3 regions of the Stenotrophomonas maltophilia group sp. P373 genome follow, and region 1 is predicted to be linked to each of the others. Evidence: predicted binding sites of a transcription regulator. Region 1 holds the regulator's gene; each other region holds the start of a gene.
The links. Region 1 encodes FliA, which starts transcription of late flagellar genes. Its sites were predicted from a motif close to TAAAGTTTNNCNNNCNNNGGCCGATAA; they were not measured.
Positions count from the first base shown of each region.

Region 1 (3,271 bases):
ACAACTCGACCATGGCGGTGACGCCGAGGAAGCCGGCGCCGCCCTTGAGCGTGTGGTAGCCCCGGAACACCGCGTTGAGTTGCTCGGTGTCCTGTGGTGCCTGCTCCAGCGACACCAGCTGTTCGCCCAGGCGATCCAGGATTTCCTGCGCCTCGATGATGAAATCGGCAGTGATGTCGTCGGATACCGCGCTCATGCTTACAGCCCCAGGTCCGACAGCAGGTCGTCGGCGTCGTTCTGCGAGACCGCGTGGCGGTCCAGTCCCTTCAGTGCCGGCCCGGCCAGTTCCGGATCGGTGCGATGCTGTTCCGGCGGCAGGCCGAGCGCGCCGAAGCCCTCATGCACACGGCGGACGATGCCGACCACGCGACGGATGATCTGCCCCGTCAGGTCCTGGTAGCTCTGGGTCAGGGCGATCTCGGTGAGGTTGTGGCGGATGCGCTCGAGCTGTGCATCCTGGCCCGGCTGCAGGCCTTCGGCGCGCAGCTGTTCGGTCAGGCTGCGGCATTCCTCGGCCAGGTCCAGGGTGCGGTGCGTTGCCTGTTCGGTCATCGCCACCACGTGGTCCAGGCGTGCGCAGGCATCGTCCAGTTCGCCGGCCTCGCTGGGCACGGTCGGCAGTTCACCCAGGGCCTGCCCGAGCTCGCGGGCCAGCCGCGAGAGGCCGCTCATCATCGGCTGCGTGCGCAGCGCGACCAGTCCGTCGATGCGTTGCCGCCAGGCGGTTTCGTCACCGGACTCCAGTGCGTCCAGTGCTTCCTGCAGGCGCAGGGCGAGGGCATTCCTGTCGACCGTGGTATCCATCAGGCACTGGCCGCCAGGCGTTCGAAGATCTTGCCGAGCTTCTCTTCCAGCGTCTGCGCGGTGAACGGCTTGATGATGTAGCCGTTCACGCCGTTCTGGGCCGCTTCGATGATCTGCTCGCGCTTGGCTTCGGCGGTGACCATCAGCACCGGCAGGGTCTTCAGCTTGGCGTCGGCACGAATCGCCTTGAGCAGCTCGATGCCGGTCATGACCGGCATGTTCCAGTCGGTGACCACGAAATCGAACGGCTGGCTCTGCAGCAGCGACAGCGCGGCATGCCCGTCCTCGGCTTCGGCGGTGTTGGTGAAGCCCAGATCGCCCAGCAGGTTCTTGACGATGCGACGCATGGTCGAGAAGTCGTCGACGATCAGGATGCGCATGTTCTTGTTCAAAGCAGAGTTCCTTTGTTGTTCATTCCGGGCGGCCGGGGGCAGCTGCCTCGGGGATGTTCATTCTTCGAGGCCGGCGTCGACGGCCTCGAATACCTTCAGCCGGCCGCGCAGGCGCAGCACGGCCTGGCCGTGGATCTGGCAGACCCGCGACTCGCTTACGCCTAGCACCGCGCCGATCTCCTTCAGGTTGAGTTCCTGCTCGTAGTAGAGCGAGAGCACCAGCTGTTCGCGCTCGGGCAGATGGCCGATGGCCTTGCCCAGCTCGCGGCCGAACTCGCTGCGCTCCAGCACCTGCTGCGGGGTCGGGCCACCCTGTGCGACCGTGTCCAGCTCGCCCTGGTCCTCAATGCGCGACTCCAGGCTCAGCACCTGGCCACGCGCGGCGTCTTCCATCAGGCGCAGGTATTCGGGCAGTGGCATCTCCATCGCGGCGGCCACTTCGGTGGCGCTGGCGGCGCGGCCGCTGCTCTGTTCCAGGCGGCGGATGGTGGCCGCAGCATCGCGTGCACGGCGGTGCACCGAGCGCGGCACCCAGTCGCCACGGCGGATCTCGTCGATCATCGAGCCACGGATACGGATCGAGGCATAGGTCTCGAACGAGGCGCCCTGGTCGGCGTCGTAGCTGCGCGAAGCCTCGATCAGGCCCATCATGCCCGCCTGGATCAGGTCGTCGACTTCGACGCTGGCCGGCAGGCGCGCGGCCAGATGGTGGGCGATGCGCCGCACCAGGTCCGAGTGCTGGGCGATGACCTCGTTGGCTGCCGAGCGCTGGACTTCCCTGTACTGGGCCGCGCCTTTCATGCCGCCACCCCGCGCTGCTTGAGGATGCGTTCGAGGAAGAACTCGACGCCGCCGCGTGGTTCGGTCGGCGCCTGCCAGCGGGCCGTGCGGCGCGCGATCTCGGTGATCGCCAGTGCGGACGGGCTGGACGGGTAGGCCTTCACCACCGGCTGCTGGCGCTGCACCGACAGGCGCAGCCAGTCATCCTGCGGCACGCAGCCCAGGTAGTTCAGCGAGACATCGGCGAGGAACTTCTCGCAGACGCGGGTCAGCTTCTCGTACAGCACGCGGCCCTCGTTGGGGTCGCGCACCATGTTGGCCACCACCTGGATGCGGTCCACGCCCCGTTCACGCGACAGCACCTTGATCAGCGCGTAGGCGTCGGTGATCGACGCCGGCTCGTCACAGACCACGACCACGGTGTCCTGCGCGGCCTGGCAGAAGGTCAGCACGCCGTCGGTGATGCCCGCGGCGGTGTCCACCACCATGATGTCCAGCTCGCGCTCCAGCTCGGAGAACACGTTGACCAGGCCGACGTGCTCGGCCGGGGCCAGCTCGGCCATGTGCCGGCGGCCGGACGCGGCCGGGACCACCAGCACGCCGTTCGGGCCTTCGACGATGACATCGTCCAGCGAGCAGCGGCCGGCCACCAGGTCGGCCAGCGTAAAGGTGGGGTTCAAGCCCAGGATCACGTCGATGTTGGCCAGGCCGAGGTCGGCGTCCAGCAGCAGCGTGCGCTTGCCCATGCCGGCCAGCGCCACGGCCAGGTTGGCCGACACGTTGGTCTTGCCCACGCCGCCCTTGCCGCCGGTCACGGCGATGGTGCGCACAGGGCCGAGCGGCTCGCTGCGGGTGGCCGACAGCGGGAAGGTCTTGGTCAGCTTGGCGTACTCACGCGACGGCATGGTTCAACTCCGGGTTGCAGGGCATATCGGCCGCTCGGCGCAAATCTTCAAGGCGAAGTACGAGATTGGCCGCACTTGCCCGGTGCAGGTCGTCCGGAACGTCCTGGCCATCGGTCACCCAGGTGATCGGCAGGGCATGGTCCACGGCCACCGACAGGGCGTTGCCGAAGCGGCCGGTTTCGTCCAGCTTGCTCAGCACCAGGCCCTGCAGGTTGGCGGCACCGAAGCGGCGGACCACCTCGTCCATGTCGCCGAAGCTGGTGTTGGCCGGCAGCACCAGCAGGGTGCGCACCTGGCGGGCGGCGCGCAGCCACTGCAGCTGGGCGGCCAGCGCGCGGTCGCGCGGGCCCAGCCCGGCGGTGTCGATCAGTACCAGCTTGTAGTCCTTCA
Region 1 is NZ_CM129994.1:2,053,943-2,057,213, forward strand. It holds gene ACSYHF_RS09480 (chemotaxis protein CheA) at 1-196, opposite strand, end outside; gene ACSYHF_RS09485 (protein phosphatase CheZ) at 199-804, opposite strand; gene cheY (chemotaxis response regulator CheY) at 804-1,196, opposite strand; gene ACSYHF_RS09495 (RNA polymerase sigma factor FliA) at 1,254-1,997, opposite strand; gene ACSYHF_RS09500 (MinD/ParA family ATP-binding protein) at 1,994-2,881, opposite strand; gene flhF (flagellar biosynthesis protein FlhF) at 2,868-3,271, opposite strand, start outside.

Region 2 (3,271 bases), 720 kb from region 1:
GGTCAGTCTTGGCGCGCTGCTGTTGATGCTGGTCGCGTGGTGGCCGCTGCTGGGCCTGCCGCAGTCGCTGTCGTTGCTGCTGCTGGGCGTGATCGTGCTCGATCTGGGTGGGCAGGCGCTGCATGTCTCGAACCAGGCGCTGCTGCTGCGCGCGCCGGGCGAGCAGCATGGACGCCTGGTGGCGCTTTACATGCTCTTCTATGCGGTGGGTAGTGGTGCCGGTGCGGCTGCCGGGCCCTGGGTGCAGGCCCGGCACGGCTGGCCTGCCGTGTGCCTGCTGGGCGCCGGCATCGCGCTGCTGGCGCTGCTGTGGTGGGCGGCGTGGGGAGTGGTGGCGTTCAATGCATCGGCTGGCGCGCGGACCGGTAAAGTCGACTGTCGGTAGAGTCGACTGTCAGTCGACTGCTCTTCGCCCCGCGTGCGAAAAATTCCGCGCTGCGCGCGATAGTCGACCAGCGGTCGACTCTACCTGTCCTGTCGTCATCGCTGCAACGCACGCCGGCCCGGGGCTTCCTGCAGGTCCCCGCTGGCCACCACCACGCGGTTGCGGCCGCTGCGCTTGGCCTCGTACATCGCCGCGTCGGCACGTGCCATCAACCGTTCGTAGTCCGGGTGGCCATCATGGCCGGCCACGCCGATGCTGGCAGTCAGCGACAGAACTTGGCCGTTGGCCAGTGCCACTGGCGACTGCGCGATCTGCCGGCGCAGGCTCTCGGCGATCACCGAGGCCTGTGACTCACTGGCGGCAACCAGCACCACCACGAACTCCTCGCCGCCGTAGCGGAACAGGTAGTCGCTGCCGCGGGTCAGCTGGCCGAGCAGGCCGGCGACGTGCTGCAACGCGCGGTCGCCGGCATCGTGGCCGTGGCCGTCGTTGATCGCCTTGAAGTGATCCAGGTCGAGCAGCAGCAGCGAGAACGGCGTGCGATTGCGCGTGGCCAGCTCGATCTCCCTGCGCAGCACGGTAGGCAGGAAGCGGCGGTTGAGCAGGTTGGTCAGGGCATCGCTGCCGGCATCCAGTTCACCGATGCGTTCGAACAACAGCGTCATCAGGGTACGGATGGCGGCCAGGTCCTCGCGAATGGCCGGCAGCACCGCCAGTCGTTGCGCCGGGGTGTCATTGCTTGCCCGCTGCAGGTTGCCGTCGATGCGGGCCATCAGCTGGCCGACCTGCTGGGTTTCGCTGCTCTCGCCGAAGCTGGGGATGCCCTTGTGGGTGAACCACAGGCCGAATTCCGAGGTCGCCAGGCTGGCGCTTTCGCCGGCCTGCACGTGGCCGGCGAGTGCGTAGAGCAGGGCGTTCTCCCAGTCCAGCAGCAGTGCACGCTGGCGCTCGCGTTCGGTACCGACATTCTGCACCAGCGAGAACAGCCGGTAGGCAGCATCGGCACGGGTGGAGCGCTCACGTGCATGGGTGTAGGCCAAGGTCATGCCTTCCATGGCGATGTCCATGATCGCGCTGAGGCAGTCGATGGCGGCGAACGCGGTGGCGCTGTCGGGCGCGTCGTCGCGCAGGCGCACGAACAGCTCGTGCTTGAGTACGCGCGCGCCGCGGGTGACCAGGTCGACCGGAATGCCGACCCGGGCATGCACATCGCCGATCACGCGTTGCGAGGCAACGGTGGCGGCAATGCCGTCGGCATCAGTGGTCAGCAGCTGCACCAGCCAGCGCTGCATGGCCGGTTGCAGGCGTTGCTTGACCTGATCGTGGGACAGGAAGCGGCGTGCACGCCCGTCCTGCAACAGCACTTCGTAGAAGCGTTGGGCCAGCGCCGGCGGGGCATCGGTTGCGGCGGCGTGCAGCAGCGCGGTGGCGGCCGGGCCGGCCTGTTGCAGGCAGTGCTGCCAGGCCTCGGCCAGCGGCTGGCTGGCATCGTCCAGTTGAGGTGGTTCCACGTCGATCTCTGACTGCGTACGGCAAACCACCGGTATCGGCCGCGGCGGCGTGCGGTTGATGGTGGGCAAGCCAGCCAGTTTAAGCCCGATGCAGGGTCGTTCGGCACGCAGGGCACATCACGCCTGCGGTAGCAATGAGTGAACGCATTTGAGAATCACTCGCATTGATGGGAGAATGCACGCACGGATCGGGCCGCAGGCGACTGCAGCGACGCTCCGCCTCCCCCTCGTCGTTGCCTCAAGCCCTTTGCCAGAGGCCCCGTTGCCCTGCCAGAAGGTCCAGATCATGTCTCCTGCCGTTGTCCTCTCGCCGCGCCCGCTGGCGCTCGCCGTTGCCGCCCTGCTGGCGGGCAGCGCGCTGACCGCCCAGGCTGAAACCGACGCCACCGATATCGACACGGTGCACGTCACCGCCTCGCAGATTGCCCGCCAGGCGTTGGGTACCTCGACCATCACCGCCGAGGACATCGCCAGGCGCCCACCGGCCAACGACATCGCCGAACTGTTGCGCACCATGCCGGGCGTCAACCTCACCGGCAACAGCGCCTCGGGCCAGTACGGCAACAACCGCCAGATCGACCTGCGCGGCATGGGCCCGGAAAACACCCTGATCCTGGTCGACGGCAAGCGCATCGGTGCGCGCGATGCCGTGCGCATGGGCCGCAGTGGCGAGCGCAACACGCGCGGCGACACCAACTGGGTGCCGGCGGAGATGATCGAGCGCATCGAAGTGCTGCGCGGACCGGCGGCGGCACGCTATGGCTCCGGTGCTTCCGGTGGCGTGGTCAACATCATCACCAAGCGCCCGACCGGCGACCTGACCGGTGCGGTCGACCTGTACGGGCTGGTGCCCGAACACAGCGCCGAAGGTGGCAGCGAGCGCGTCGGCCTGCAGCTGAGTGGGCCGATGACCGACACGCTGTCGTTCCGCCTGTACGGCAACCTCAACAAGACCGACGCCGATTCACTCGATCTCAACCGCCAGTACGCCACCCAGCCGAACGCAGTGCCACCGGCTGGCCGCGAGGGCGTCAAGAACCGCGACATCAACGCGCTGCTGCGCTGGGACGTGACCGCCGACCAGGTGGTCGAGTTCGAGGCCGGCACCAGCCGCCAGGGCAACATCTATGCTGGTGACCGCGCGGTCAGCACCACCGGCACTTCGACCGGCATCGATCTGGCCGCCCTGGCCGACGGCAAGGCGGAAACCAACCGCATGTACCGCAACACCGGCGCGATCAGCCATCGTGGTCGCTGGGGCGATGTCACCTCGCGGGTGACCGCTGCAGTTGAAGCGGTGAACAACTCGCGCATCAACGAAGGCCTGGCCGGTGGCCCGGAAGGCAGCTTCAACGGCACCGACTGGTCGACCTCG
Region 2 is NZ_CM129994.1:1,334,007-1,337,277, forward strand. It holds gene ACSYHF_RS06150 (MFS transporter) at 1-385, shown strand, start outside; gene ACSYHF_RS06155 (GGDEF domain-containing protein) at 481-1,896, opposite strand; gene ACSYHF_RS06160 (TonB-dependent siderophore receptor) at 2,183-3,271, shown strand, end outside.
Region 2: the regulator FliA is predicted to act here: its motif matches at 1,929-1,955, upstream of ACSYHF_RS06155 (GGDEF domain-containing protein).

Region 3 (3,271 bases), 1.2 Mb from region 1:
TGTTGATGCTGTCGGCAGCCACCTGGATGCCGCGGACAATGCCGGTCAGCTGCGCGGTGGTGGTGTTGGCATCGTCGCGCATGCGCGCAAACACGCCGTCGTACTCGCCCTCCATGCGTGCGGTCAGGTCGCCATGCGAGATCGCGCGCAGCACGTCGGAAACATCGGCGATGCTGGCCTGCGAACTGGCCATCATGCCGTTGAGGTGCTCGACCATCGTCTTGAACTGGTACTGGAACGCAGCGGCATCGCCACGCATGCTGAAATCGCCGGCGCGTGCGGCGCGGGCCAGTTCATCGATCTGCGCGTTGATCGCCATCAGGCTCTGCTTCACCGCTGCCAGGGTGCGGGTCAGCGTGCCCTTCTCGCCCGGGTAGTCCGGCAGGTCGCGGCTGAGGTCACCCATGGCGTAACGCTGCATCACCTCGGCCATCAGCAGTTCCACCTGCACGTGTGACTCCACCAGGCTGTTGGTGGCCTGCACCATGCGGCCGAAATCACCGGGGAACGCACTGGCGTCCATGCGATAGCGGATTGCACCGGCCTCGTGCTGCTCGGCCATCTGCAACTGCGCGCCGATCGCCGCCTGCACACTCTGGCGCACGCTGGCCATCGCCTCGCCCAGCTGGGTCAGCTCGTCGCGGCCACCGAGGCGGAACTCCTGGTCCAGCTGTCCCTTGGACAGGCGCTCGGCCAGGTTCACCGCGCGCGCCAGCGGACCGGTCAGGCTGCGGCCGATCATCACCGAGGCACCGATGCCCACCAGCAACGCGACGCCGCCCAGCACCAGCAGCTGCAGCAGGCTGCGCTCGCCCAGGCGGATCGCCTCGGCGGCAGCCTCACGGCTTTCCTTCTCCTCGAAGTCCACGCCATCGGACAGCGCCTTGTTCCAGCCGTTGGCGGCTTCCTGCACCGGACCCAGGGTCAGCGCCACGGCGCCCGGGTAGTCGCCCTGCTCCATCAGTTCGCTGGTCTGCTTGTTGAGCGGGCGCGCGATGGCACGCTTGGCCGCGATGGTTTCCGCGATGGCCTTGCCCTCCGCATCGCCTGGCAGTGCCTGGTAGGCGGTCCAGCTGGCCTCATAGCGCTTGACCAGATCGGCAATGCGCTTCTCATCGCTGCCGCGGTCTTCGCCCTGACGGATCAGCATCTCGCGGCGCACCACCATCATCTGGTTGTTGGCGTCGAGCATCTGCGACAACAGGCGCACCTTGGCCACGCTGACGTCGACCACCTGCTGCATCGCGCGCTTCTGCACGACGCTGGCGGTGGCGCCGGTGGCCACTACGGCGGCAACCAGCAGCAGCAACAGGCCAAAGCCCAGCCCAAGACGCCAGGCAACCCTGACGTTCCTCAAGTAGTTCATGGGGGTATCCAAAACGGGGGGATGTGGCCTTATCGGCGGCACGGCAGGCAATCTTGATCGCCGCCCATCGACGGCGTCGGCCACCGTTCACCTTGGTGAGCCCCCGTCCCAGCGACACATGCCGCTGGCAACCGGCCGCAATGACATGCCTGCTCATGCGGGCATCAGATCCCTTTCACGGCGGCTCGGCGCCGCCTGCGGGCAAGGTGGCGGCGTACCTGCTGGAGATCCCAATGCGCTCATCTGTGTCTCGATCCACCCTGCTCGCAATCTCGCTGCTGGCGTCGCCGGCCTTCGCGCAGGCGCCGCCGCCCAACCTGCCCGCCCCCATTGCCGAGAAGGCTGGCCCGGACACCGCAGTGCGCTCCGCACTGCATGCCCAGGTGCTGCTGGATCGTGCGAACTTCTCTCCGGGCCAGATTGATGGTGAGGTAGGCAGCAACCAGCGGCGGGCGGTGTCAGGCTTCCAGACGGCACACGGCCTGACCGTAACGGGTGAGCTGGACGACGCCACCTGGAAGGCTCTGCAGGCCGATACGATCACGCCGCTGGCCAGCTACACGCTGACTGCTGAGGATGTCGCCGGCCCGTTCCAGCCGATACCGAAAGGACCCGCCGCCCAGGCCAAGGTGAAATCGCTGGGCTACAGCAGTGTGGAAGAAGCCTTGGGCGAGCGCTTCCACGCGTCCCCAGAGCTGATGAAGATGCTCAATCCCGGCGTGGATCTGACCAGGGCTGGCAGCCGCATCCAGGTCCCCAACATCGCCCCGGCCGCATTGCCGAAGGCCGCCAGGATCGTGGTCGACAAATCCGACTCCACGCTGCAGCTACTGGACGCGCAGGGCAAGCTGATCGCGCAGGTGCCGGTGTCATCCGGCAGCCAGCACGACCCGCTGCCGATCGGCGAATGGAAGATCCTGGGCGTTTACCGCGACCCGCCGTTCCACTACAACCCCAAGCTGTTCTGGGATGCACGCAAGGGCGAAAAGAAAGCCACGCTGCCGCCCGGCCCGAACAATCCGGTCGGCCGGGTCTGGATCGACCTGTCCAAGCCGCATTACGGCCTGCATGGCACGCCCGAGCCCGGCCGTGTCGGCAAGACCGAGTCGCATGGCTGCGTACGCATGACCAACTGGGATGCGCTGCGCGTGGCCGACGCAGTGGACACCTCGGTGCCTGTCGTGATGCAGGAGTGAGTCGATGCGTCTTTCGCAACTGATCGTGCTGGGTGTTCTGCTGGGATTGGGTGCAGGTTGGTGGCTGCACCGCGATATGGATGAGCCGGTGACCGACGCGCTGCCGGAAGCGCCATCGACGGTGGCCGCCGCGCCGGTGACGGAACCGGTAGCGCCAGGCGCAACAGTCCCACCCGCCTCCACCGCGCCGCCGGCCGCGCAGACTGCGGATGCACCGCCCGGGTTACTGCTGCCGGTGCAGGGCATCCTGCCCTCGCAGCTGCGCGATACCTTCACCGATGCACGCAGCGAGGGCCGCGTACACGATGCCATCGACATCATGGCCGATGCAGGTACGCCGGTGCTGGCGGTGGCCGATGGCACGGTGGAAAAACTGTTCGACAGCGAGCGCGGTGGCCTGACGATCTACCAGTTCGAGCCCAGCGGGCATTGGTGCTACTACTACGCGCACCTGCAGCGCTACGCCGATGGCCTGGCCGAGAAGCAGGTGATCAAGCGCGGCGAGGTGATCGGCTACGTCGGCAGCACGGGCAACGCCAGTGCCGAGGCCCCACACCTGCATTTCGAAGTGCATGTGCTGGGGCCGGAGAAGCAGTGGTGGAAGGGAGAGTCGATCAATCCCTATCCGCTGCTGAAGTCGGCAGCGATGATGCCCGGCGCTGCCAGCGTCGCAATGCCACAGTAAAGACGGCCAACGCAGCTCCTGGAA
Region 3 is NZ_CM129994.1:3,221,502-3,224,772, forward strand. It holds gene ACSYHF_RS15030 (methyl-accepting chemotaxis protein) at 1-1,366, opposite strand, end outside; gene ACSYHF_RS15035 (L,D-transpeptidase family protein) at 1,600-2,562, shown strand; gene ACSYHF_RS15040 (M23 family metallopeptidase) at 2,567-3,247, shown strand; gene ACSYHF_RS15045 (hypothetical protein) at 3,177-3,271, opposite strand, start outside.
Region 3: the regulator FliA is predicted to act here: its motif matches at 1,396-1,422, upstream of ACSYHF_RS15030 (methyl-accepting chemotaxis protein).